Regions from separate parts of the Paenibacillus rhizoryzae genome, predicted to be linked through region 2. Evidence: riboswitches for the same ligand, from Rfam matches in the RefSeq annotation. Region 2 holds a riboswitch; each other region holds the start of a gene.
The links. Region 2 has a riboswitch for cyclic di-GMP ahead of AC6ESO_RS13580 (ATP-binding protein). Riboswitches for the same ligand answer to the same signal wherever they lie in the genome.
Positions count from the first base shown of each region.

Region 1: it holds a riboswitch for cyclic di-GMP, as region 2 does, so the genes downstream of both, AC6ESO_RS14335 (putative bifunctional diguanylate cyclase/phosphodiesterase) here and AC6ESO_RS13580 (ATP-binding protein) in region 2, are expected to answer to the same signal.
Region 3: it holds a riboswitch for cyclic di-GMP, as region 2 does, so the genes downstream of both, AC6ESO_RS16725 (right-handed parallel beta-helix repeat-containing protein) here and AC6ESO_RS13580 (ATP-binding protein) in region 2, are expected to answer to the same signal.

Region 1 is NZ_JCAALT010000004.1:401,415-409,392, forward strand. It holds gene AC6ESO_RS14325 (helix-turn-helix domain-containing protein) at 1-408, opposite strand, end outside; gene AC6ESO_RS14330 (GntR family transcriptional regulator) at 427-1,575, opposite strand; cyclic di-GMP riboswitch class I at 1,838-1,938, shown strand; gene AC6ESO_RS14335 (putative bifunctional diguanylate cyclase/phosphodiesterase) at 2,065-4,278, shown strand; gene AC6ESO_RS14340 (hypothetical protein) at 4,337-4,654, opposite strand; gene AC6ESO_RS14345 (hypothetical protein) at 4,651-4,971, opposite strand; gene AC6ESO_RS14350 (alpha-helical endospore appendage domain-containing protein) at 4,968-5,324, opposite strand; gene AC6ESO_RS14355 (nucleoside-diphosphate sugar epimerase) at 5,350-5,637, opposite strand; gene AC6ESO_RS14360 (glycosyltransferase family 2 protein) at 5,738-7,099, opposite strand; gene AC6ESO_RS14365 (GT-D fold domain-containing protein) at 7,121-7,978, opposite strand, start outside.
Region 2 is NZ_JCAALT010000004.1:216,143-224,120, reverse strand. It holds gene pnpS (two-component system histidine kinase PnpS) at 1-338, shown strand, start outside; gene AC6ESO_RS13600 (response regulator) at 458-1,177, shown strand; gene AC6ESO_RS13595 (sugar phosphate isomerase/epimerase family protein) at 1,266-2,039, shown strand; gene AC6ESO_RS13590 (helix-turn-helix domain-containing protein) at 2,062-2,931, opposite strand; gene AC6ESO_RS13585 (Gfo/Idh/MocA family protein) at 3,097-4,176, shown strand; cyclic di-GMP riboswitch class I at 4,369-4,469, shown strand; gene AC6ESO_RS13580 (ATP-binding protein) at 4,556-6,325, shown strand; gene AC6ESO_RS13575 (bifunctional diguanylate cyclase/phosphodiesterase) at 6,315-7,978, shown strand, end outside.
Region 3 is NZ_JCAALT010000005.1:257,998-265,975, forward strand. It holds gene AC6ESO_RS16710 (DUF2194 domain-containing protein) at 1-105, opposite strand, end outside; gene AC6ESO_RS16715 (hypothetical protein) at 107-754, opposite strand; gene AC6ESO_RS16720 (NAD-dependent epimerase/dehydratase family protein) at 993-3,170, opposite strand; gene AC6ESO_RS16725 (right-handed parallel beta-helix repeat-containing protein) at 3,412-6,009, opposite strand; cyclic di-GMP riboswitch class I at 6,085-6,177, opposite strand; gene AC6ESO_RS16730 (ABC transporter substrate-binding protein) at 6,387-7,811, opposite strand; gene AC6ESO_RS16735 (efflux RND transporter periplasmic adaptor subunit) at 7,839-7,978, opposite strand, start outside.

The sequences.
Region 1 (7,978 bases), 190 kb from region 2:
ATGATATAAATCGCCGTATGTCGAGTAATACAATTTCTTATGATTGTTATAAATGTAGATAGATTGGATAAACGGATTGTTCGCCACAATCGTCGCGTTTAGTTTATTGATGACATTCAAATGCTCGTACGTTTCCTCATCGTTCAAATACATGAGCGCCTTCACGTCATTGCTGCCATACGTGGAGAGCGTGATGTTGCGAATCATCGTATCGAGATAATCGATATTGTATTTCATCTGCGAGAGCACCTTCTGACTGTTCTCGTATTCGCTCTTGAACACCTTCTTCTCCACATTCACATAAACAAGCGTGGAGAACGATACGACGATTAGCAGAGTAATACTGGTAATCCATAAGAATATGCGCAGCAAATATTTCTTCTCTTGAAACAGACGAATGAGGCTCATAAGCAAGTACCACCCTTGTTATTCAATCTTTGCTTCCCAAACCGAGCTGCCGTAATGAATGTCCGCTTTGCAAATATGTCCGGCAACCGCGATCGGCTGCTTGCCTTCTGACGCATGCAATAATTGAAGGGCAGCACTTCGTCCCATATCATAGAAAGGCTGGTTTGCACCCGTAATATCCAATCGAAGCCTCCCATTCAACCCTTGCGCATCATAAGAAACAAGAGAAATGTCTTCCGGGACACGTTTGCTGAGACGCTTAAGTGCGACAAGTACAGCCTCGGCAATCTGATCATTCGCTGCAAAAACAGCCGTATATCGCATCGTACCCAGCACTTCCTCAAGCCGAGAAACAAAGAATTCGAACTCACTCTCGAAATTCTCAAACCGGGTCGGGATGCACAAGTCGTAGTCAGACCCGAACGGAATACCCGCCTCAATAAAGGCTTGTCTCATGCCAAGCAGCCGTTCATAGAACGTGCTGAGATCCGAATTGCGTACGAAAGCAATCCGCCGATGTCCCTTGGCAAGCAGCAATTTCGTGAGCGAATAGGCTCCCGAAGCATTGTCACTTGTCACAAAGGGAATATCGATATCCCAAACGCGCCTATCCAGGAATAAGACCGGGATGCCGCTTGCTGCCAACCTCTCATAGAGCTGCCGACTGCGAGGCCCATCCTGACCATCGTGGATCGGACTAAGAATGATTCCATCCACTTGTCTTGCAATCGCGCTCGTCACGAAAGCCTCCAGCTTATCGAGGCTTCGGTTATCGCTGCTGCTCATCAGTTGAAAGCCCTTCGGCTGCAGCACATCTTCGATCCCACGCAGGGCGGCTCCCCAGAGCGGATTATCGATGCCGATAACCGAAGCGGCGATTAGTCCGCTCCCGCCTCCGCTTATGTTCCCACCGCGGCTATTCCTCTGGGATACGGAACTCAGCCCGCCATCTGCGAGATAAGTACCCCGGCGGTTGTCCCGCGTGAGCAGACCTTCCCCGCACAGTTCCTTAATAGCCTTTTCTATCGTATTTACGCTGGATTGATAGGACTCCGCCAAAGTGCGGCTCGATGGCAGGCGCGAAGCGCCTTGCCACTCCCCTACATGTATGCGCTTTCGAATATCTTCCTTAATACGGTGATACGGGTACGTAGACAGCCTATTCACCTTCATCTCTACTAGATTAGCTTGACTATATGATATGTGTATCATCTGTGTCAATCGAGAGTGTATATTTAATCGGAACTATGCATATAGTCCTATCAATATATATCTTTAGTCCTTATTCCTAGCAGTGACAGTCGTCATTCACGTCTATAAATACCAACTCTATCCTTTTAAATAGGTTCCAGAGACCCATTCACGACACTGAGATATTATGGAAAATAGAAATAGAACTATATTCCTACATTTTTCGCCAAATTGAATCTATTCTCATAGGCAAACCCTTCGAAAGCAGGGGACGCAAAGTCATTGGATCTAAGTCTTTTCTCCTAATTAGAGATTAGATACGACTGCCAGACTGCCGAAGTTAATCTGCTGGCCTTGGTTCCTCCAAGCGTGAAGATGCGTATCGGTCTATTGCCGCCATCTTACACTCCGAGGGCCTGAGGCTTTTTTGCATACCCATATCGACGTAGAAAGGATGTGATCAGCTTGGCAACCCCATACGAGAAGTTCAGTTCGAAGCTTCTGACCTTTACCTTGATGTTTCTGATCCTTACCTCGCTCCCTATTTATGTAACCGTTCTCTCGCTTGAGCTGATTACCTTTCAGGTCTTTATTCGATTCGTCTCGTCCGTGATCCCGCTTGGCCTTGTGCTCTATTTCGTTTACCGACAAACCTATAAAACGCTTAAAGGGAAATTGATTATTTCAGCCTATTCCTTCCTGCTCTGCTTCATTGTCATGTGGTTTATACCGACGCCGAATTCCGGAAACGTAGTCTTCCTCTTCGCGCTACTCTCCCTCATCTATCTGGACCGCTACGTGACGCTGCTGGCAAGTGGATACGGCACCCTTGTACTCATCATCCATCAATTGTTCAATCCTTATCTGCTCGAAACGGATCTGCTCTACCGAATTGTACAGTTCACGTTGTTTACCATGTGTTGTATCACCTGTGTCAGCGTATGTATCATTGGAGGCAAAATCATTTCGAATGCGCAGCGCAGCGAGAAGAAAGCACTGGATAACGAGAACCGGTACCGGCAAATATTCGAGCTGTCTCCCGAAGCCAATATCGTGCAAATCGACAATAAGATTGTACATATGAATAGATCGGGAATGACGATGCTCGGCGCGAAGCACTTGGATGAATTAATCGGCGTTGATGTATTTGACCTTGCTTTGCCGGAGTATCACGAGCTGATCCGCGCGAAAGCGGCTGACCTCATCGCAGGCAAAACCACCTTGGATTACACCGAGCTCCGTATTTACAAGCTGAATGGTGACGTGATCGAGGTGGAAACAAATTCCATCTCAACTTTATTCAATAATCGCCCAGCCATCCTCTCGAACTTCCGTAATATATCGGAAACGAAGATCGCACGCGAAACCATTAACTATATGGCGTACCACGATCCATTAACCGACTTGCCGAATCGCTATCAATTCATTATGAAGATGGAAGCAGAGCTTCGGAATGCCGCTAACCAGCCAAGCAGCTTCGCGATCTTGTTCCTGGACATGGACCGGTTCAAATCCATTAACGATACATTCGGCCATCCCCTGGGAGATCGACTGCTCAAGAGCTTCGCCAATCGGCTTCGGACTACGCTACAAGAATCCGTGTTCGCGGCCAGATTGGCCGGCGACGAGTTCGTCATCCTGCTGCCGAATAGCGACGCTGGGGCAGTGGGAACGCTGGTTGAGCCACTGCTGGAGCGGCTCTCCGAACCTTTTATTCTCAAAGGGCAAGATATTATTGTTACGACGAGTATCGGGATTGCGATGTATCCGAAAGACGGGCAGGATGCCGATACGCTTCTGATTCACGCGGATGCGGCTATGTATGCGGCTAAGCGGCAGGGGAGAAATAACTACGCTTTCTATAGCAATGAGATGAACGAGGTCAATTTGCGGAAAATGATGCTGGAGCAGGACTTGCGCAAAGCACTGCAGCAAGACGAGCTGCATTTGGTCTATCAAGGCAAGAAAGATTTGCAGAGCAACCGTCTGAGCGGCTTCGAGGCTCTCCTGCGTTGGACGCATCCGAAGTTCGGCATCGTTTCGCCGGCTGAATTTATTCCGCTTGCTGAAGAAACGGGGCTTATTGTTCCGATTGGCGAATGGGTGATAAGGCAGGTCTGTGATCAAATCAATGCTTGGAAGAAAACGGGCTTGTCCCCGCTGCCGGTGTCCGTGAACCTATCGGTTCGTCAATTCAAGCAGGACAACCTCATTGAGATGCTGAAGACGATCCTGCTCTCCACGGGGGTCGAACCGCAGCTCATTGAACTTGAAATTACAGAAAGCGTTGCTTCTTCCAATTTCGAAGCCCCGCTTATTCGCAAACTGCACGAAATGAAGGCACTCGGCGTTCATATCTCTATTGATGACTTTGGAACCGGCTATTCATCACTCAGCTACCTGCGCCTATTTCCGGTGGACACGCTCAAGATGGACAAATGCTTTATTCGCAATATTGATCACAATCGAGATGATTTGGCCATCGTCACTGCGATCATCGGCATGGCTCACAGCCTTAAGCTTCAGGTGCTTGCTGAAGGCGTCGAGCACGAGACACAGCTTGCTCTCTTGAAGGAGCAAGGCTGCGACGGCGCGCAAGGCTATCTGATCGGCTACCCCATTCCCGCACACGAAGTGAAGCTGCTGCTGCTTCCGGCCCTTGTGCCAAGCAATTCGTAGGGGAGTACAAGCCCGTTCCTATGATGGCCCGAACTCCCTCCAAGCTGCTTGATCGTCATTAGGTCTGCTGCTCATAGGCAAGCTGATGGCCATCCTCGAAGCCTTTGGCAAAGCCGAGATTATAGCCTTGATTATAGGCATTGTCGAAAGCCCGGTTATAGCTGTGACTGTTTAACCCCCGCTTCCGTCCACGCTTCTGCTTTCGCATGGAAGATTTGCCGGTGCCTGATTTCGTACGCCTGCGCTTCGTCGTAGAGGTCGCCTGTTTCTTCTGACTGCCTGCTCCTTCTGGCTTACTTGAAGTCTTGTTCGGTGTGACTCGTGGTGAAAGTGGTAACCTACTGCTTTTCTTCCCGCTTATTCCCGCTGCAATCACTTTCCGGTTCCTCCTTTACCTTCCCGTATTGGACGCGAACCAACCTGGACGACTGCATTCAGCCACGGTTCGGCAGAGCGGCTGTCTCTGCATCGTCTTTGGCTTTCACTGCTCTCCATGGCGCTTACCATTGTCGTAAGCGTCAGCTGCATCGCCTCGAGGCGCTTCATGTTGCGCTGTATGGCTTCTGCCAGACCGGATGCACGCTCGGCCTCATCTGCGACGCTGTTCAGAATGCGAGCGACGGCCTGCTGGCTGCGGGAGAGCGACGCTAGCAGCTCAATTCGTACCTCCCGCTCCTTCAAGCTCCAACTCATTGCCGCCGATCTCCCATATCGAACGGTCCGCCCAGCATATTTTCCATGCCGTTCATCGGTCCCGCTCCCATCCCCATATCATCCACCTGGCGCAGTGCTGCCTTCAGCACGTTGGTCATCCCATGATTGAGCTTCGCAAGTCCGTCAATCACTTCGACAAGCTGGTCGTGGACCATCATCGAGGACTTCCATTGGTCTTGCTGCTCCGTAAATGCGTCCGGTGTAATATGATTGCACAGCCAAGCGCGAACCTTCTCCGCTTCGACAGCCTTTGCCTCCAGAATCATTGCCACATTCCACTGCAGCTTAGCGGAGGCATCCAGCATTCTGATATATGCGGTTTCTCGACTCATCACCAGCACGCTTCCTTTCCTCCGCTTATTCTTCGTCCTCGATGTCCATCTCTTTCATCACGACCGAAATCGTTAGGGCAAGCGACTCCTGCAGCTCTGCAATACTGTTTAAATAAGCGACTACACTCTTCGTCATCACTTGCGAATTATCCATCAGCTCGCCGACCCCGCCGAAGCTTGGGTGCGTATCCGGCAACGCATGCACAATCTGTGCCATCCGGACAGCGACATGACGCTTCGCCTCCAAGACGCGCGCCAGCTGCTCATGGGAATGTGACATATGCTCAATCATTTCCGTTACGATATGCTGCAAGGCGCAGTCCCTCCTTTACCTATCGCAATATCAGGAATCGGTCTCTTTGTTAACATATGCGCCGCCCTCTCCGCTTGGCACAGCCAAGACCGCAGAGAAGCTATAACTGATCGGCAACCTGGACCGGAGCGATAATCGGCAGCCCTTCCGGCAGCATGCCGAGCTGCTCCTCCGTCACCAATCCGACAGGCTTCCACTGCAGGCACCATGCCTCTGCTGCTTTCGCGCTGGCCACTCTGCGCCGAACGCCGTTCTCGATCACATAGAAGCTGCCATCCGCTCCGGCGGCAGTCACGCCTTGCATCGTTAGTGAGCCGTCGATGCTTCTCCCTTGCCAGCCTGCTTCCACAGCTTCGGCTGCTATGCTCTCCCCCATCGGCCAGCGGCGCAAATCCACTTGCGAGAGCCGAACAATAGGCAGGGCAACTTGGCCCACAATCGGGCGCCGCATTCCGCCTTCCACCCAGTAGAGCGCTCCGGATACGCCGCGGACGACGACATGCTGCGGGAAGAAGAGCGACTCCCCCTGCACCCGATCCACCGCTGTCCCCATCGCCAGAACTTGCCGGACAAGATCATGGGGGTTGCCCCATTTCTCAACGTACACCTGCAAATTATGATCGTTAACCTCAACAAGCTTCTCTCCAAGCGCCTTCATGCTTACGCTGCCGAAATGATGAATGAAGGAATCGCGCGCGATAGCCAGCCCATACCCCTGCAAGCGGACACGGATATTGTAATCGTCATCCTCATAATTGCCAATCCGGTAGCCTTCGTCCAGATAGCCCGTTCGATCCCACAGCTCGCGTCGAAACAGCAGGCAGAAGCCCGTTAATCGGTCGGTTCGCTGCCATTTGGCCGGGTTTGAAATATTATAAAGCCTTGCGAACGGAGCTATGCCCTTCACGCTCTTGTACGGTACTTCAATGCGCTGATCGCCGCTGATATAGTTCGTCACGGGGCCAACCATGCCGATGGTGGGATCACTGTTTAAGCAGGCCATCATATTGTCGAGCCAACGCTCTGTCACGATCGTATCGTTGTTCAGCAGCATCAAATAAGTGCCTTTGGCCATCATCATCCCGATATTGGTTGCTCCGGCGAAGCCGCGATTGGTCTCCAGCACCCGATACCGCACTCGGTTGCCGAGTCCGCGCAGATAAGCAGCCGTACCGTCGGTAGACGCATTGTCCACGATGATGATTTCATAGGGACTGCTCGTATGCTGCTCAATGCTGATAATGCATTTCTTCAGGAAATCCACCTTGTTGTAGCTTGGAATTATGATGCTTGTGCCTTCAAAATAAGTACCGAAGCCAAAATACCCCGTGCGGACGCCTTCTTGGTAGCCGGCTGCCATTCCGATTGGAAACCGGCCGGATTTCTTCGTCTTGCGGGCCGCAGGGGTACTCGTAGCCGCCGATTTCTTCCGCTTGCGATGCGCATGCGCTTGCCTTCTCATCCGCTCTGCCCTCTCCTATCCTTAATGCGTAAGCGCGATCTGACCCTTCACAATGGCATCTGCCATATGGCCAAAATCAAGCGCCGTCTTGCCCCGCTCGTGCGCGATCCGCGTGCAAATCATAACAGCCGCAATTCCCGCGGAAACGAGCGCCAAATCAAATTCAATATGCCGCATCTCATAGATGACCCGTTCCACGTCACGCACTCCCCGTACCGGGCTGATAAGCCCCGACACGATGAATCCTCGTTCCGTAAGCATATGTGCCAGCGCCGGAGCCGCATTGCCGATGACAAGCAGCTGCTTGCCGGCGAGCAGGCTGCCGAGCAATCCGGCTTGAGATAGCCCGTAGTTGACCGTCGAGTTGGTCATCCGGAGCGTCGCGGGTTCAAGCTGATGCGCGCGAAACACAGGATGGAGCAGCGGGTGAAAATGCTTCCTGCGCGCCAGCGGCACACCGACAATATGCGCATGGCGTATAGCGTGCACGAGCTGGTCCCTCGCCAGCAGATCGGGTGGATTTACGCCGGCATACGGGAGAAAGGTACCCTCTCGCTGGATCGTACCCGTGTCGTAGACGACTTCCTGAGCGAGCGTCAGCAGCTCTCCGTCTCCCAGCCTGACGACTGCACACGGTCTGCGCTCATGAATGGCCTGCTCCATCTCGGTAAACACCTCATGAACATCCATTAGCGGCAGACACCTTGGCCGCAACTGCTCGGCACCGATGGCAATGACGTCTTGAAGCCGCACCTCCGGGAGCAGCAAATTCATCGGCAGCGCTTGTTCGAGCAGCAGTTCTCCGCCTTCGTACTTGCCAAGCTCATACCCGGCTGTAAAAGCATTGTCGTGGAATTGCCCATGTTCCATACCCGGCTG
Region 2 (7,978 bases):
TGCGCCAAATCATCATGAACTTGCTCTCCAACGGAATTAACTACACGCCGGAAGGCGGTAGTGTTTCTATCGTCGTCGAGCCGGTTGGCGGAGAGAATTACGAATCCGTACGCATTCACATATCCGATACTGGCATTGGTATTCCGAAGAAAGATCTGCCGCGCATTTTCGAGCGTTTCTATCGCGTAGATAAAGCTAGATCCCGCAGTTCAGGCGGAACGGGGCTGGGCTTATCCATCGTGAAACATCTTGTAGAACTACACAAAGGAACGATCTCCGTCGAGAGCCGAGTAGGCAGCGGTTCGACGTTTACGATTGAGCTGCCGGTCCTACAATAGCAGCGAACCAGTAATTGGGGTTTCCCCTTCCTCTGAACAATGCTATCATGGTTATGAAAGTAGAACGAGTTACCATGCCGATTATGAACAGCGGCATGCGTGGAAGCCAGGGGGTCAACATGTCACAGAAAGTGTTGGTCATTGAGGATGAGCCGACGTTAGCCAGATTACTCTCGTATAACCTGTCGCAAGAGGGTTATGATACGACTGTCATCGATCATGGTGCGGAAGGCTTGCAGGTTGCTTTGCAGCGCGCATTTGATCTTATTATTCTAGATATCATGCTGCCCGGCATGAACGGTTTCGAGATTTTATCTCGCTTGCGGCAGAGCGGCAACCGTACGCCGGTTATCGTCCTGACAGCCCGCAATGCGGAGGAAGAAGTTGTACAAGGTCTTAAGCGCGGCGCCGATGACTATATGACCAAGCCATTTGGCGTGGCTGAGCTTCTTGCACGCGTATCTGCGGTTCTTCGCCGAACCGGTCAAGATGACGGCAAGCTAACGGAGTCTACGGACAAAGTGATTACGGCCGGCGATTTATCGATTTATCCGGAACGGTATGAGGTTGTCCTTAATGGAGAGACCGTACCGCTAAGGCCGAAGGAATTCGAGGTACTGCTCTATCTAGTTCAACGTCCAGGCGTTGTCGTAACCCGCGATGATCTTATGAATGTCGTATGGGGCTTCGATTATTTCGGCGGACAGCGAACGGTAGACGTACATGTCAGCTCCTTGCGCAAGAAATTGGAGCTGGGTCAGCAATCGGTCGAAATTGAATCCATACGCGGCGTTGGCTATAAGCTGGTTATGCCGAAGAAGCTAGGTTCACCTAAATAAGGTGAACTTTTTTTTTGTCCGCTACATCCAATTTCCGAAGCAAATGATGGTAAAATCACTTTAGAAACTAATGGAGGTGTTTGATCGAATGGTTGCTTACGGTTGGTGCAGAGGGATCGAGGACGCAGCGCTTCTTCACAAATACGGGTTTGATTACATCGAGTGTCCTCTGTCCGCCCTGCAGCTGGAGAACGAAGTCTTGCATCAAGAATTGCTGCCTGTTTATAAGGAGAGTCCGCTGCCTGTCTATGCGTTTAACTTGTTTTTCCCCGGTGATATTAAGGTCGTTGGTCCCGATGTAGAACCCGAGCGGATTCGGCGATATCTGTGCCGCGCCGCGAAGGCGATGAATCAAATCGGTTCGAAAATTTCCGTGCTTGGAAGCGGGAGAGCGCGTGACATACCGGATGGATGGGAACGTAATCGGGCGGAGGACCAGCTGCTCACTTTACTTAGCTGGATTTCGGAGGAATTTACGGGCAGCGGCGTAACGCTGGCTATTGAACCGCTGAACAAGAAAGAGACCAATTTGATTGGCTCTGTGGCGGAGGCTGTTCATTTCGCGAAACAAATTAATCATTCTTCCATTCGGGTGCTGGCTGACTTCTACCACATGGATGAGGAAAGCGAAGCGCTGGATACATTGACCGCACATAAGGACTGGCTTGCGCATATCCACATCGCAGATACGGGCAGATTATCACCGGGAACCGGGAAATATCCATATGCGGAATTTGCCGCGCAGCTAACGGCTGCAGGCTACAAAGGCGGGATCTCCGCAGAATGCAGCCTTCAGCGACTAGACGAAGAATTGCCGGCCAGTCTGACCTTCATGAAACAATCCTTCCAGCGGATTGGCTGATGCCCCGCCATTCCACGGAAGATTAGGCGCGGTTCCACTCCAGCATTTTCTTCTGGAATTGTTTTGGCGAGCAATCATTATATTTCTTAAACATTTTATAGAAATGGGCCATATTCGGCATGCCGATCCGATCGCCGACCTCGGACACGCTTAGGTCCTTCGTGAGCAGAATACGCTCGGCCCATTTGATCTTGCGATAGTTCACATACTCCGTGAAGGACATCCCGATCGCCTTCTTAAAAAACTTAACAAAGTAGTAGTAACTCATATTGGCTAGCTTCGATACTTCTTCTACCTGAATGCGGTCGGTTAGATGTTCTTCCACGTAGTCGATGACCCCTCTGAGGCGAGCGCGGTCAAAGTCATCATGATCAGCAAGCACTTTCCTGGAATCGCCCCGAATCAGAAGGAGGAGCAGCTTCTTTATGTACATGCTGACGGCTAGCTCATATCCGCTTTGCTTCGTCGTGACTTCCTGCAGAATGCCGCGGATACATTCCGACGCCTCTGCCCTTGTGGATTCATTCTCTTGAAAAATATAATTCGCCCGGCTGAGCGGATTCTTCGTCTCGGAGAAAAATCGCATATACGGCATCGAGCTTTGATCGATGAATTGCTCCAAATCAAACTGCAAAACGATATAATTCAAGGGGCTGCTTAAGCTGCGATCGCGATGAAGCTGCCTTGCGCCGATCAATGCGATGTCGCCCGTTTGTAGTTTTATGCACTCATCTTCGATATTTACGTCAAGCTCGCCGGTGATGACAAGCAGCAATTCGATTTCGCGATGATAGTGCCAATTGATAAACAGATCGTTATTCCGCAGGGATTGAAACACTTTTATGGAGAGCAGCGGGTTCTCGTAAACGACCTTCTCATTGTAAAATTCCACGGTACCATCCCTTCAATAACAAAATCACATAAAACCATACCTATATAGCGCCTATATTTTAGTGGACAAGTTCGTCTATACTGTAGTCAGTTGTGTCTCTCTATCTAGCTGACACGCATACTACAAATTATATCATTTCGAGGCTCATGGAGGTAGAAATTTAAAATGTCAAAAGTACGTGTAGGCATTATTGGCTGCGGCGGTATCGCCAACGGTAAACATCTCCCAAGTTTGGCCCAAGTCAAAGACGCTGAAATCGTTGCTTTCTGCGATATCATTGTTGAGAAGGCTGAACAAGCAAAAGCGAAATACGGCACTGAAGAGGCAAAAGTATATTCTGACTATAAACTACTGCTTCAAGACGCGTCGATCGACGTGATTCACGTTTGTACGCCTAACGATTCCCATGCGGTCATCTCCATCGACGCATTGGAAGCTGGCAAACACGTGCTTTGCGAGAAGCCAATGGCTAAAACAGCTGCTGACGCTCGCAAAATGCTTGAAGTTGCAAAACGTACCGGCAAAAAACTCAGCATCGGCTACAACAACCGTTACCGTGCAGACAGCCGTTACCTGAAAGAAGCTTGCGATGCAGGCGAGCTTGGCGAAATTTACTTCGCTAAAGCACATGCAATCCGTCGTCGTGCTGTTCCGACATGGGGCGTATTCTTGGATGAAGAGAAACAAGGCGGCGGACCGCTTATCGATATCGGTACTCACGCGCTTGACCTTGTATTGTGGATGATGGACAACTACAAGCCGAAAGTCGTTCTTGGCCGCGCTTACCACAAGCTGTCCCAAAACGAAAACGCTGCGAATGCTTGGGGCCCATGGGATCCAAAACAATTCACAGTTGAAGATTCCGCTTTCGCTATGATCACAATGGAGAACGGTGCAACTGTAATCCTTGAGTCCAGCTGGGCGCTTAACTCGCTTGAAGTCGATGAGGCTAAAGTTTCCCTCAGCGGTACTAAAGCAGGCGCTGACATGAAAGACGGTCTTCGTTTCAATGGCGAGCACAACAGCCGCCTTTATGTAAACAAAGTAGAACTTAACAGCGGCGGCGTTGCTTTCTATGAAGGCGCGAGCGAAACTGCAGAAGTTCTTGAAGCAAGCATGTGGATCGATGCCGTTAAAAACGACAAAGAAACGTTCGTTAAACCAGAGCAAGCGCTTGTGGTTTCCGAAATTCTTGAAGCGATCTACGAGTCTTCCCGTACGGGCAAGGCTGTATACTTCGAGTAGAATTACAAACAAGGGAGCCCGGGGATGGCGTTGTCATCCTCGGCTTTTTTTATTCAATTAATGATGTTACATATATTTTGTCGTTTCGACAAAATCAGCTAAACTTCTACGTATTTCGCTCTGTACAGTTCCGTGAAAAAACTTATAATGAGAATTAAATCCAGCGATTAGAAGAATTTTACAACTAAATACCTAAGTTAAAGGCAAACCATTTGGAAACGATGGGACGCAAAGCCGTGGCCTAAGGGATCACTCATTGTGATTGTGATTCTAAGGTAGACAAGGTTGCCGAGTAGATGTCATCCATCCTATTCGGGTGGTTTTTTTATTGCCAATTTGCATATAGCATGCTAAGTCAATGAACCGGAGGAAGGTTGGCATGGCATCCAGCGCACTCGTCGCCATATCATTTGTACTCGTATTCAGCTCTTCTTTAATCCTCTTTCATCTCTATCGGCGTATACATGCAGCCGGGCACACGACTTTCTTCTGGCTTATGAGTGCCGCCTTTGTATTTGGTATTGGGGTGTGGTCCATGCACTTTGTGGCCCTGCTGGCCTATCCATTCCCGGTTAAAGTGATGTACCATTTCGGTTATGTGTTTCTCTCCATGGGTGTGCTAATCACCTTGTCAGCGCTAGCGCTAATCTTGTTTGAACGTGCTGCGCAGCGACAACGGACGAGCCTGCTCGTTCTAGGCAGTTTGGTTCAGACGGGCGGCATCGTAACGATGCACTATATTGGGATGAAAGCAATCAAAGCCCATGCGACGCTCCACTACGAATCAACTACAGGTTTCCTATCCATCATCGTTCTGGCCGTTGTGCTGGGTTTCGTATTCACAAGTCAGCATCGCTTCCGCAAACTAAGCCGTAAGCGGCAGTTAGTCCACGCTATACTCCTTTCCGCAGCTGTTGAATTTCTTCATTATAGCAATATGCCAATGATGCATGGCACCACTTCACTGCGTGCAGGCGAATCGGTGGCCTTATCCCAAAATCAATTCTTTCTTGCCATTAGCATTAGTTTGATTGTATCCGTAATCTGCATGTATTCGATCGTCATCATGATGATCGACAGCCGCTTGAAGCAGAGCGAAGAACGTCTTAAACGGATGAATGAAGCGTATTCGCACATCTTGGATTCCGTGGCAGAGGGCATTTACCGGGTGGATGAGCGGGGCAAAGTCATCTTTTGGAATCAAGCGGCTGTCCATTTAACCGGGTTCGAGGCTTCTGATGTACTTGGGCGAAAGATTGGACTGCGGGCTTTACAGACGGAGGGCGAGGAATGGGATCCCATCGAGAAGGTTACACGCACGGGCAATCCTGAATATATAGCGGATGATTTGTTCCGTCGCAAGAATGGGTCGACATTTCCGGTGGAATATCATATTACGCCGATGCAGGGTAAAGGCGAGCAAGCCGGTGTCGTCATTAACTTTACCGATCTGACGCAGCGCAAGGCGCAAGAGTCGTTTATCGTGGAATCGGAGAAGCTTTCGATGGCAGGTCAGCTTGCGGCTGGGATTGCACATGAGATTCGAAATCCGCTCACGGCGATTAAAGGATTTATGAAGCTATTTCAAAACGGCATGAACAAAATGGAGTATGTAGCCATTATTAGTTCCGAAGTCGTTCGAATGGAAGGCATCATCAACGAGCTGCTTCTGCTTGCGAAGCCGCAAATCAGCCGGTTTCAAGCCGCCAATCTATGTGAGCTTCTGGCTGGTGTTTATACGCTGCTGGAATCACAGGCCATTCTGAAAGATGTGAACATCGAGCTGCAATTCTCGGAGCAGGAGCTGCTTATCTATTGCGATGAGAGTCAGATCAAACAGGTATTCATCAATCTCATCAAGAATGCGATCGAAGCAACGGAAGGCGGCGATATTCGAATTTCCGTAGCGCAGGTCGGCAACCAGATCATGACCTCGATTGCAGATAACGGCTGTGGGATTCCTCAAGAAATGCTCGATCAGGTAGGCAGACCGTTCTTTACGACCAAGGATCAGGGAACAGGCCTTGGACTTATGATCAGCAACAAAATCATTTCCAGTCATGGCGGAGCAATTTCAATTTCCAGCAAAATGGGAGAGGGCACGACGTTTCAAGTAACACTCCCTGGGGGGTATCGAAATGGTGCATAATCATATCGAAGGAAGCTACAACTGGTTCTTGGTATGTCTGTCGTTTATTATTGCGTTGTTCGCTTCGTATACGGCGTTGAATTTAGCGAGACATGTGCTGTTGTCCGAGGGCTGGAAGAAGAGAGGATGGCTGTTCGGCGGAGCAGTCGTCATGGGGATTGGGATCTGGTCGATGCATTTTATCGCGATGCTCGCTTTTCACCTGCCCACCGGCGTGACCTATGATTTTGTGACGGTTTTAGTATCGATTGGTGTGTCTATCGTCGGCGCATTTGTCGGTTTTGGAATTGCCAGCCATTCGGGCAGCGGAAGGCTAAGGCTGATTGTAGGCGGTACTATTATGGGACTTGCAATCACCGGAATGCATTACATAGGCATGTACGCCTTAGCGGGACTTACGGTTACTTATAATCCGTATCTATTCTCGCTCTCGATCCTTATCGCAGTGATGGCATCCATTGTCGCATTGATTTTCTCCTTCCGCAGAAATAATCACTACTGGCTAAGCGGCTTCATCATGGGCATTGCCGTTACAGGCATGCATTATACAGGTATGACGGCAGCCAAAATGTCGATGCCCGTACATATGCTTAGTCGTATGTCCGATGCGCAGGCGATGGATTTTATCGAAATGGCGATTTATGTAGCATTCGGTACGATCGTGATTATGGCGGTGAGCTTAATCAGTTCGATGAGTGTCGATAAGAAGTTATCGGAGCAAATGTCGCTTAAGGGTTCTATATTAGAGTCGGCTATCGATTGCGTCATTATGTTTGATCATAAAGGAACCATATTTGAATTTAATCCGGCAGCGGAGCACCTCTTCGGCTATCCGCGCAGCGAGGTTATCGGCAGGCTTATCGTTGAACTGCTCATGCCTGAGTTGCCCCGGGATAAGACATCCGTGAACTGGATGCTATGCAGCGGGGATAAGACCGTGCTCGGGACAAGGGTCGAGACGATCCTGTCGCGAGGTAATCAGGCTGCGTTTCCCGTGGAAATTATCGTTACGCGCATTCGGAAAGAGAAGTTCCCGATCTATACAATGTATTTGCGTGATTTATCGGAGCGCCGGCTTGTAGAAGAAGCGCTGCGCGAGAGCGAGGAGCGTTATCGGAAGCTGGTCGATTTCTCTCCGGAGCCGATTCTGGTTCATTATCAAGGTGTTATCTCCTTCGTAAACGAAGCGGCGCTGCGTACGTTCGGTGCCGAGCAGGATGGCTTGATCGGGAGAGGGTTTCTGGAACTCGTTCATCCGGAATGTCTTGCAGCAGCTTCGCAGTGGCTGGAGCACATTCAAGCCGGCTCAGCGAAAGGCGATCCTATTGAGCTGAAGATGCATAAGCTCAATGGCACGATGATCGATATCGAAGCGAAGTCGATTCTGGTTCATTTTGCCGGACAAGCCTTGATTCAAACGATCGCGTGGGATATTACGGATAAGAAACGTTACGAGAACACGATCAGGCAGCTGGCTTATTATGACATGCTGACCGGGCTGCCGAACCGGAATTGGTTCAACCTGTATTATCCCGAATTGCTTCAGGTTGTGAGCGCAAGAGGGCAGCAGGCGGCACTCATGTTTCTCGATTTGGATCGCTTCAAGCTGATTAATGATACGATGGGGCATTTGATGGGAGATCGGCTGCTGCA
Region 3 (7,978 bases), on a different contig from region 2:
TTGCAAAATATATTGCGAGCGAGATATCTGAATGGCAATGGCCAGCAAGATAATTGCGATCAGCATGATATATACATTTCGTTTTAAATAAAAGCTTTTCCTCATTTCATGCTCCTTCAGACCAGAACCTTACTAGAGTCAGTGCACGATTAGAAAGTCGAAGCGGCGACCTTTTCAGTTGTTCAAGAGTCTCCATCATCTTCCTGTATGACTTCATGTAAAAATAAACTTCCATCAAGACAAGAAAGGCTTCCTCGTTTTGCGGATACCTCGCAAAATAGAGCAAGGCAGTTTGTTCCGCTTCGATTAATTTATTGACTTCCAACTCGGCCCGAACCTTCTCAAGATATGCGGTTTCATTATCGGCTGCAACCGCAATAAGGTTCTCCAACACCATGATGTAAGTAAATTTATGCTTCCGCAAGGTTTTGTCATCCAAGAAACCGCTTCTCATATAAGAATGCAGCACGTCCGCATACTCCCGTAGAATGACCGGATCTGTTTTATTGGACTCATACTGTACGGTCAGATCCTGCAGCGCCAGCATCAGCTTGCGTTTCAGTTCCATAACCGCGCTGACCGCATAATGCGAGGTTTCCGTATCCTCATTGCCTACCGCGATTTGTAAGATGTCCATATATTGAATCGAGTCTTTTTTGAGCACGTTAATCATAACCGATCTGCGATCCATATGATCGCTGACGAGTAACGCTTCCTCAATGGATACGACGTTAGTTTCCTTCTCTGCTTCCATTCTGGAATATATCCCCACCTGATGGACTTCGGGCTCATCATGAAACTCGAAAATCTGTTTTAGAGCTTCGTCATCCTTCTGCCGAGACCAACTTTTCGGCCAAAAGATAGGAAATAACCACCCTACTACAGGCAGTGCACTCACGATGAACCATCTAAGAAGCCATTCCTGTATCGTGCACGAATAAATAATCCGAATCGCAATTGCTGAAAGGATGACATAGAGTACAAAGATCAGTTCAAGCATAAACAACGTCCTCTTCTACCAAAGTCAAAGCGATATTCTTATCTGCAAACCGCTTAAACACGTTTTCGACATCACTAAGTGCTGTATTTGACATTAGAATCCAAACTTCGCCATTACGTCCAATACCGATATAATCAGTCTCTCTTAGCAGCTTTGATATTTCCGACGACTTGTCCACATTCTCTCCACGGTATGAGAGAAGCAGGTAGTTGATCCGATGTTTTTCTTTGGCAAGCTTCTTGCTTTCTAGAATTGAAGCGAATACTTCTTTATTCAACACCGTGGTACCTTCCACATAACGACTGCTCTCAGTCGCTTCCACATAAGAGAAGGCACGTGATAAAGCCGATGACACGAGTTCTACGGTAACCTTAAACAAATTCTGATGATACAACGAAAACTTCTCGAACTGAACGCCGTCGATGCAAATGACAGCCACCGTTTCTCCACCGTTCTGTATTGGCGCAGACATGAGTGGAATTCCATCATATAGTTCCTTGTTAATATGAATCGCACCTTCAGCAAACATCTTTTTAAGATAGTCGAAATCCTCAACCTTTATCGATTTCGTTAATCTTGTTTCACCGCCGATCGAATGTGCGACGAGCCTCAAATAGTTACGATAATTGTTAACCGTATAGATTGAAACGGCATCTGTTCCCATAATTGACTCAATGACGCTAACTGTGGAATTAAATATTTCCTCCGGCTCCAGGCTATCCAATTCTTTCGTGATCGAATAGATTTTTCCGAAACTATCGCCGCTATTCTGAATTCTCTGTTGAAGTTCGTCCTTAACTTCTCTGACTTCCGTGTATACCCCGTTCAAAAACTCGTACTTATCTGAGATCTCCTCGATCTTATGTACTTGGGACGAAATGACCCCGTTCTTCCTTTCAATGGCATAACCGACTACAAGTCCGATGAACAAATAAACAGCAGATTGAAAGAAAAAGTCCGTATCGTAAAGCAATGAAATAAGTTCCCGGCCATCTATTAGTTTCTGATAGAGCAAGAGACCAATCGATAGCGCAGAGGCGGTAATGGACTGCCGGTTGCCATACATAATGCCAATAATCGTGATATAGAATACCTTCATATCAATAAAATTGTAAGTCTGATCAAAATTGCTTAACCCTAACCAAGCGATCAAGGCAAAAGCAAGCAAATTTTCAGCATATGGTTTTAGCTTTTTAGCCATGTTGTGATTTGCTGCAGACTCCGTCTTTTTGACCTCTGCCTCAATTGGTTTTTTTGAACGATTCTCTAAAAACCATTTGTAGGTTTTGCTAATTCCCTCTTGAAAACGATAAAGCGGAGCCCAATCCAGGTCGTTGTTTACCCTAGCATTATCAAGTGCCGAATGTTTAATATCGCCTGGTCGGTCCCCGATATATGCCGCGGTAGTCCCTTCGTGCAAGCTCTCTATATGACCTGCGAGTTCATTAACAGAGCATTGTGTGTTCGTGGATAGATTATACACACCTTGAAGTGCTGAATACGAAGCCCGATATATGGCATCTGCCACGTCTTCAACATAAATAAAATCACGCGTTTGTTCTCCATCGCCATTAATCGTTAATGTTTTACCCGCCAGTGCGTTCTCCATGAAAATGGAAATAACGCCGCCTTCTCCGATATGAGCCTGACGTGGTCCATATACGTTAGAAAACCGAAACACAACGGTTTCCAGTCCATAAAGCTGACTCCATTTCAAGCAATATTCTTCACCTACGTGTTTACTGATTCCATAGGGAGAAATCGGATCACATTTGGCGTTTTCCTTTATCGGCAGATCATCATTCATTCCGTACACCGCTGCGGAAGATGCGAATACAAATTTATTCACGTCGTACTTATTTGCCAGAGACAACATATTAACAAGACCCAAAACATTGGACTGAGTATCCAATCTTGGATTGTTAATAGATTCGGTAACGTTAATTTGAGCAGCAAGATGCACGACCGCATCGAATTGGTTCGAACGGAATATTTCTTCGCATTTCTTATCTTCTACCGACAACCGATAGCCCTTATGTTTGAAATTCACATTCTGGACGGTGCCAGTAGTCAGGTTGTCTATGATGTAAACCTCATAGCCTTCCTTATAAAAGCGATCCGCGACATGAGATCCTATGAAACCGTAACCACCAGTTATCAAAACCTTCATATTTACCACCTCATCCAATCCTTAGTCGAATTATATTAAGTTTTGTCAAGTTTCGGTGAACCGATTACTAATATTAGCACACATAGTAAAGATATACTATATTCCCAAACACGAAAACGGGACTATGGAACTATAAATATAAATAAAATCTTCACAAAATAAAAAGATGACATAAACTCCAAGGAATGGAGTTTATGTCATCTTTTGAGTATTTAAATATTCCTGCTTGTTCACCTACAGTTTACAGTAAAGTGTACGTCGGAGCCTTGCCCTCTCTCAAGATCTGATCGGAAGTACTGTCGCTTCTCATAAATACGATACTGATTGTATTTCCCTTAGAAATTCCCAGATCACTTAGTTGAATGCGAGCTTCGATCACGGTTGCCGTGACCACATAGTTCGGCGTTCCTTTATAATCAGTCATCTTCGACCATGCCCAGTCCGTTCCCGAACCGCTGTACCGATACAAAGTTCCATTTTCAATCATGTAATCTGCTCCAACGATACTGTTATTCTTCAATTGATACCCTGTATCGCTGCGAATGTCGCTGTTAATATAGAACTGGCCTTTTGATGTAAGCTGCTCACCTTGTACAAGCAAGTACAAACTCGAATCCTGGTTATACAATTTTAACGATTTGGCCATCAGTGCCCCAGTCCCTGCAATCGCAATCCCATTCCAATCATCGGCCTTCCCATCCATTAAGATATTAACGGCAGGAGCTGGGGTTGGTTCCGGGGTTGGTTCCGGGGTTGGTTCCGGGGTTGGTTCCGGTGTTGGTGTTGGTGTTGGTGTTGATGTTGAATCAAAAGTCAGTGCAGCAGCCTCCAGAAGACTACCTGTAGCCGGTAGTTTGACAGTCTTCGAATCGTTCCATACGTATCCGATTTTGAGTGTCGAATCTTTGGCCACACCCAGATCGGCGAAAGGTATTTCGATCACAAGGAGGTTGCTCGATACAACAAATCGAGGAGTTCCCTTATACTGCTGTACTTTAGTCCAGGACCAATTGGTTCCCGACTTCTCTGCGTAACGATATAACGTACCGTTCTCCAATAAAAATTCCGCTCCGCTGTCCGTCCAATAAGGAGCCGCGAAACCAGTACTCTTGTTACTATCGGTATTAATGAAAATTTGACTTTTGCTATCAAGGCTCGTTCCACTGATCGAAATATTCAATCCTGTTTTTCCTTTAAATGCCTTAAGCTGCTTAGCATTCCCCGTCCCTGCTGCTAGTACGGGAACTTTGTTCCAGTCGATGCTTTCCTCAATTACAGTCGGTTTATCCGGTACGATCGGGACAAATTCTGTCGCCCCAATATCAATAGTTTGTCCTTGAATTCTAGCCATACCATTCCAATCGACAGGGCTGCTAGGCAGGTATTGTTGAGAACCCTTGTCGATCCCCAAGGAACCCGCTGTCAACTTGATATCCAGGTTTGCTTTGTCCATAAATAGAGGATCAGTGAAGGAGGAATCGGTATCGTTACCTGTTGCCGTCTTATAGGTGCTCCAAGAAGTATAAGTGATTCCATCCCATTTCCACTGCGTTGTGGCAGCCCCATTCGGATTATAATACAGGTTGAAATTCACTATATTCCCCGAGCCCGTTTTATTAACTTTATTAATAGATATCTTCTGCGAGTTGTTGTAGATAATATTATTGGCTATGACGTTATTCGTATTATTGCTTTGTAAAGTAATCTCGCCATAACCTTGCTTTAGCGTATCATTCTCAACGAACGTATTGTTGTATATCTTATTTAGAGTTGCTCCGCCATTCGAGGAACTTGCCCCTCCCAACAACAATCCTGCGCCATAATTATGGTGAATGAAGTTATTCTGCACTGTAATATTGGTGGTTGCTTTTCCTAGCTTCTCACTGGCTAATTCAATGCCGAAATCATTGCCGTATATAACATTGCGTTCGATCGTGATGTTCATCGCGCCATCAGCGTATATGCCTCCCGCAGCGTGAACGTTCGAGCCGTAAGCTATGTTAGTGGAAGAATCGATACCGTAAACCGTATTTCCCGCTACCATGCCATTACGCACTTGATCCATGCAGTTTGAACATGCATTATAAAACCCGGCTAATTCAATGCCAATATTGTTATTATTATAAACCTTATTGTTTGTTATCGAGAATCCGTCGATATTGCCGCTTAACGTCAGCGACTCGCTCCAGCCTGTAACGAGATTATGAATCTCATTATTTTGAATGAGGAGACCGGTAAGTGGAGTCGATGTGTTTCCTAATACATGTATGCCATGGGCGTTCCCCGAAGTTGAAGTGTTCTTGATATCATGAACATTATTGTTTAGTAACTGAATGTTGCTTCCGCCATTCTTGATTCGTATTCCAGCAGGGTCTAGTGAATTGGTTGATACGGATAGATTTCGAATTTCAAATCCGTTGATCCTCACATAGTTAGCATTCGACAGCAACCATAGTGCTTGATTTCCTGCGGACGCAATCAAACCCGAACCATCTATGATAGGCGTTTCATTCGTATAATTCTGAAAAGTAACATACCCCGTAGAATTGCCGGACACATTAACAGACACAAACTCGGAATATACGCCCCCTCTAACGAATACCGTATCTCCCGGAAGTACTGAGTTTGCTGCTTTCTGAATCGTCCTCCAAGGCGCGTCTAAAGTACCCGGATTACTGTCGTTCCCTGTCGTAGCCACGTAAAACGTTCGCGCATCGGCATAAACTTTCGTTGCGAATCCAAAATTAAACAACAAGCTAACAATAAGAAGGGTGATCAGACTGTAGAATGGAAGATGATTCACTTTGTGGCCTTGTATTCTTCTTTTGACAGCCATCATTGGACAGTACTCCCTCTCTGACCGAAAAAAAAAGACACCCTAAGTTCGGTATCTGTAAAAGCACGATATCGTAACTTCGGTAACTGGCTGGCTTTTTTGCAGCATGCTGCAAACGAAGCCCCTATAGCTTTGCGTCACTTGGTTTCCCAAGTTATGCCTTTTCGGTTGTATTTTCTTCAATATACGACTAAATCCGACCCTTGTCCATAGACTAAAGAGCAATAAACCTATTGAAATCAAAAAACATGAGTAAATACGACTGAATTCTATCAAATACAGCAAGAAATCTTCGCTAGTACAATAGAAGCCACTTCCATTGTACTAGAGAAGATTTCCTATTTTCTATTCACCAGATCAGTGGAATGCTGTGTTACGTGTTACTCATTCAAATAAATCGTTGCCCGGTTCTGCAGCTGCTTCGCCGCTTCCTCAGCCGACTTGCGGCCCTCGAAAAATGCCGTCGCTTCTTCCTTCACCATAGTCATAACGGCGTTATCTTCGCCGCTGTAACGTTTGATGCGCGGGATCATATCCACGATCTTCTTGATGTCCGCATCCGTCATTGTAGGAGGCGTAACTTCCCCTTCAGGACTGGACATCTTCATGTTGCCGCTCGTCAACATCTTCATCGATTCCTCGACCTGCTTTGCCGTCATATCCTTGCGCACCGAGAAGCCAAACATGCCCGGCGTCCCCTGCATCTCCGCAGAGAGCAAATATTTCATGAATTCCCAAGCTTCCTTCTTCGCGCCGGACTTCGCATTCAGGGCAAGCATAAGATCGCTATCAAACGTCATGCCCTTCGCTTCACCGCCGGATGGGGTTTGGAAAACCTCGCCGCCTCCATCGCCCTGGAACATCATCTGCGGGAGCATCACCAGTTCCATCGGCATCATTAGATTCATATGACCAAACGATTGCTGACCGGGGCCAACCATTTGATCGTTGATCAATCCATCGTCGTACAAGCTCTTCAGGTTCTCCAGCATCGCCGCAAAATCGCCCGAATCAAACGATGCTTTCTTCCCTGCCGTATCCACATAATGCTCATAGCTCGACTCGACCATCAGCTTCAGCAGCTGTTCCTTCGTCATGCCTGTCAAAGCGTAACGATCCGGCTTGCCATCACCGTCCTCGTCCTTCGCGATCTTGTGAGAAATGTCCGTAAAATCCGCCCATGTCCATTTGCTGTCGTCGACTTTAACGCCTGCTTGCGTAAGATCCGCATGACTGCCGAGCATAATATCCAGCGAGAATTTCACCGGCATAGCCGCCTGTTTTCCTTCGCTAGTAGTCACCGCATCCATAATGCCCTCGTAGTAATCCTGAATGTTAAACGTTTTGTCGTCCTTCATCAGCGATCGAAGATCGGTCAGCAGACCTTTCTCCGCGTATTTGTTGAACGGTAAATCCTGCACCGAAATAATGTCGGCGCCTTTGCCTGACATCAGCTCCGTATTGACGGTGCTTACGAATTTCTCTACATCCGCCGGGTTCTCCTCCCCGCCTATTACTTTCGTGACCATTTTACCCATCTCCGGCGTTGCAATGGCAGCATGAATCTGAATATCGATATCCGGATGCGATTTCTCGAACTGCTTCTCCGCCGTTTCCAGAAACCGGTCATTCTTCAGGACGGAGATGGAAACGACCATTTTGCCGTCCTTGGTTTTGACGGCGGGCTGCTCCCCTTCCGCATTTCCGCCATTGCCGCTTGAGCAAGCCGATAGCGCCGTCACCAGCGCCAAGCTGACACAGCCGGTTTTGATTGCTTTCATCTTCTTGGCTGACTTCATCTTCATCGTTAACACTCCTAATGATTAATGGGATTATTTCATTCGGACACGCTGGCCTTCGCTCAGCGGTTCACTCATCTCCTCGATGATCCGCTCATCAGGCATGATGCCGTCCATAATTTCGGTATTCGTTTCATCCGAATCGCCAATCGTGACCGCAGCCTTCTCGGCGG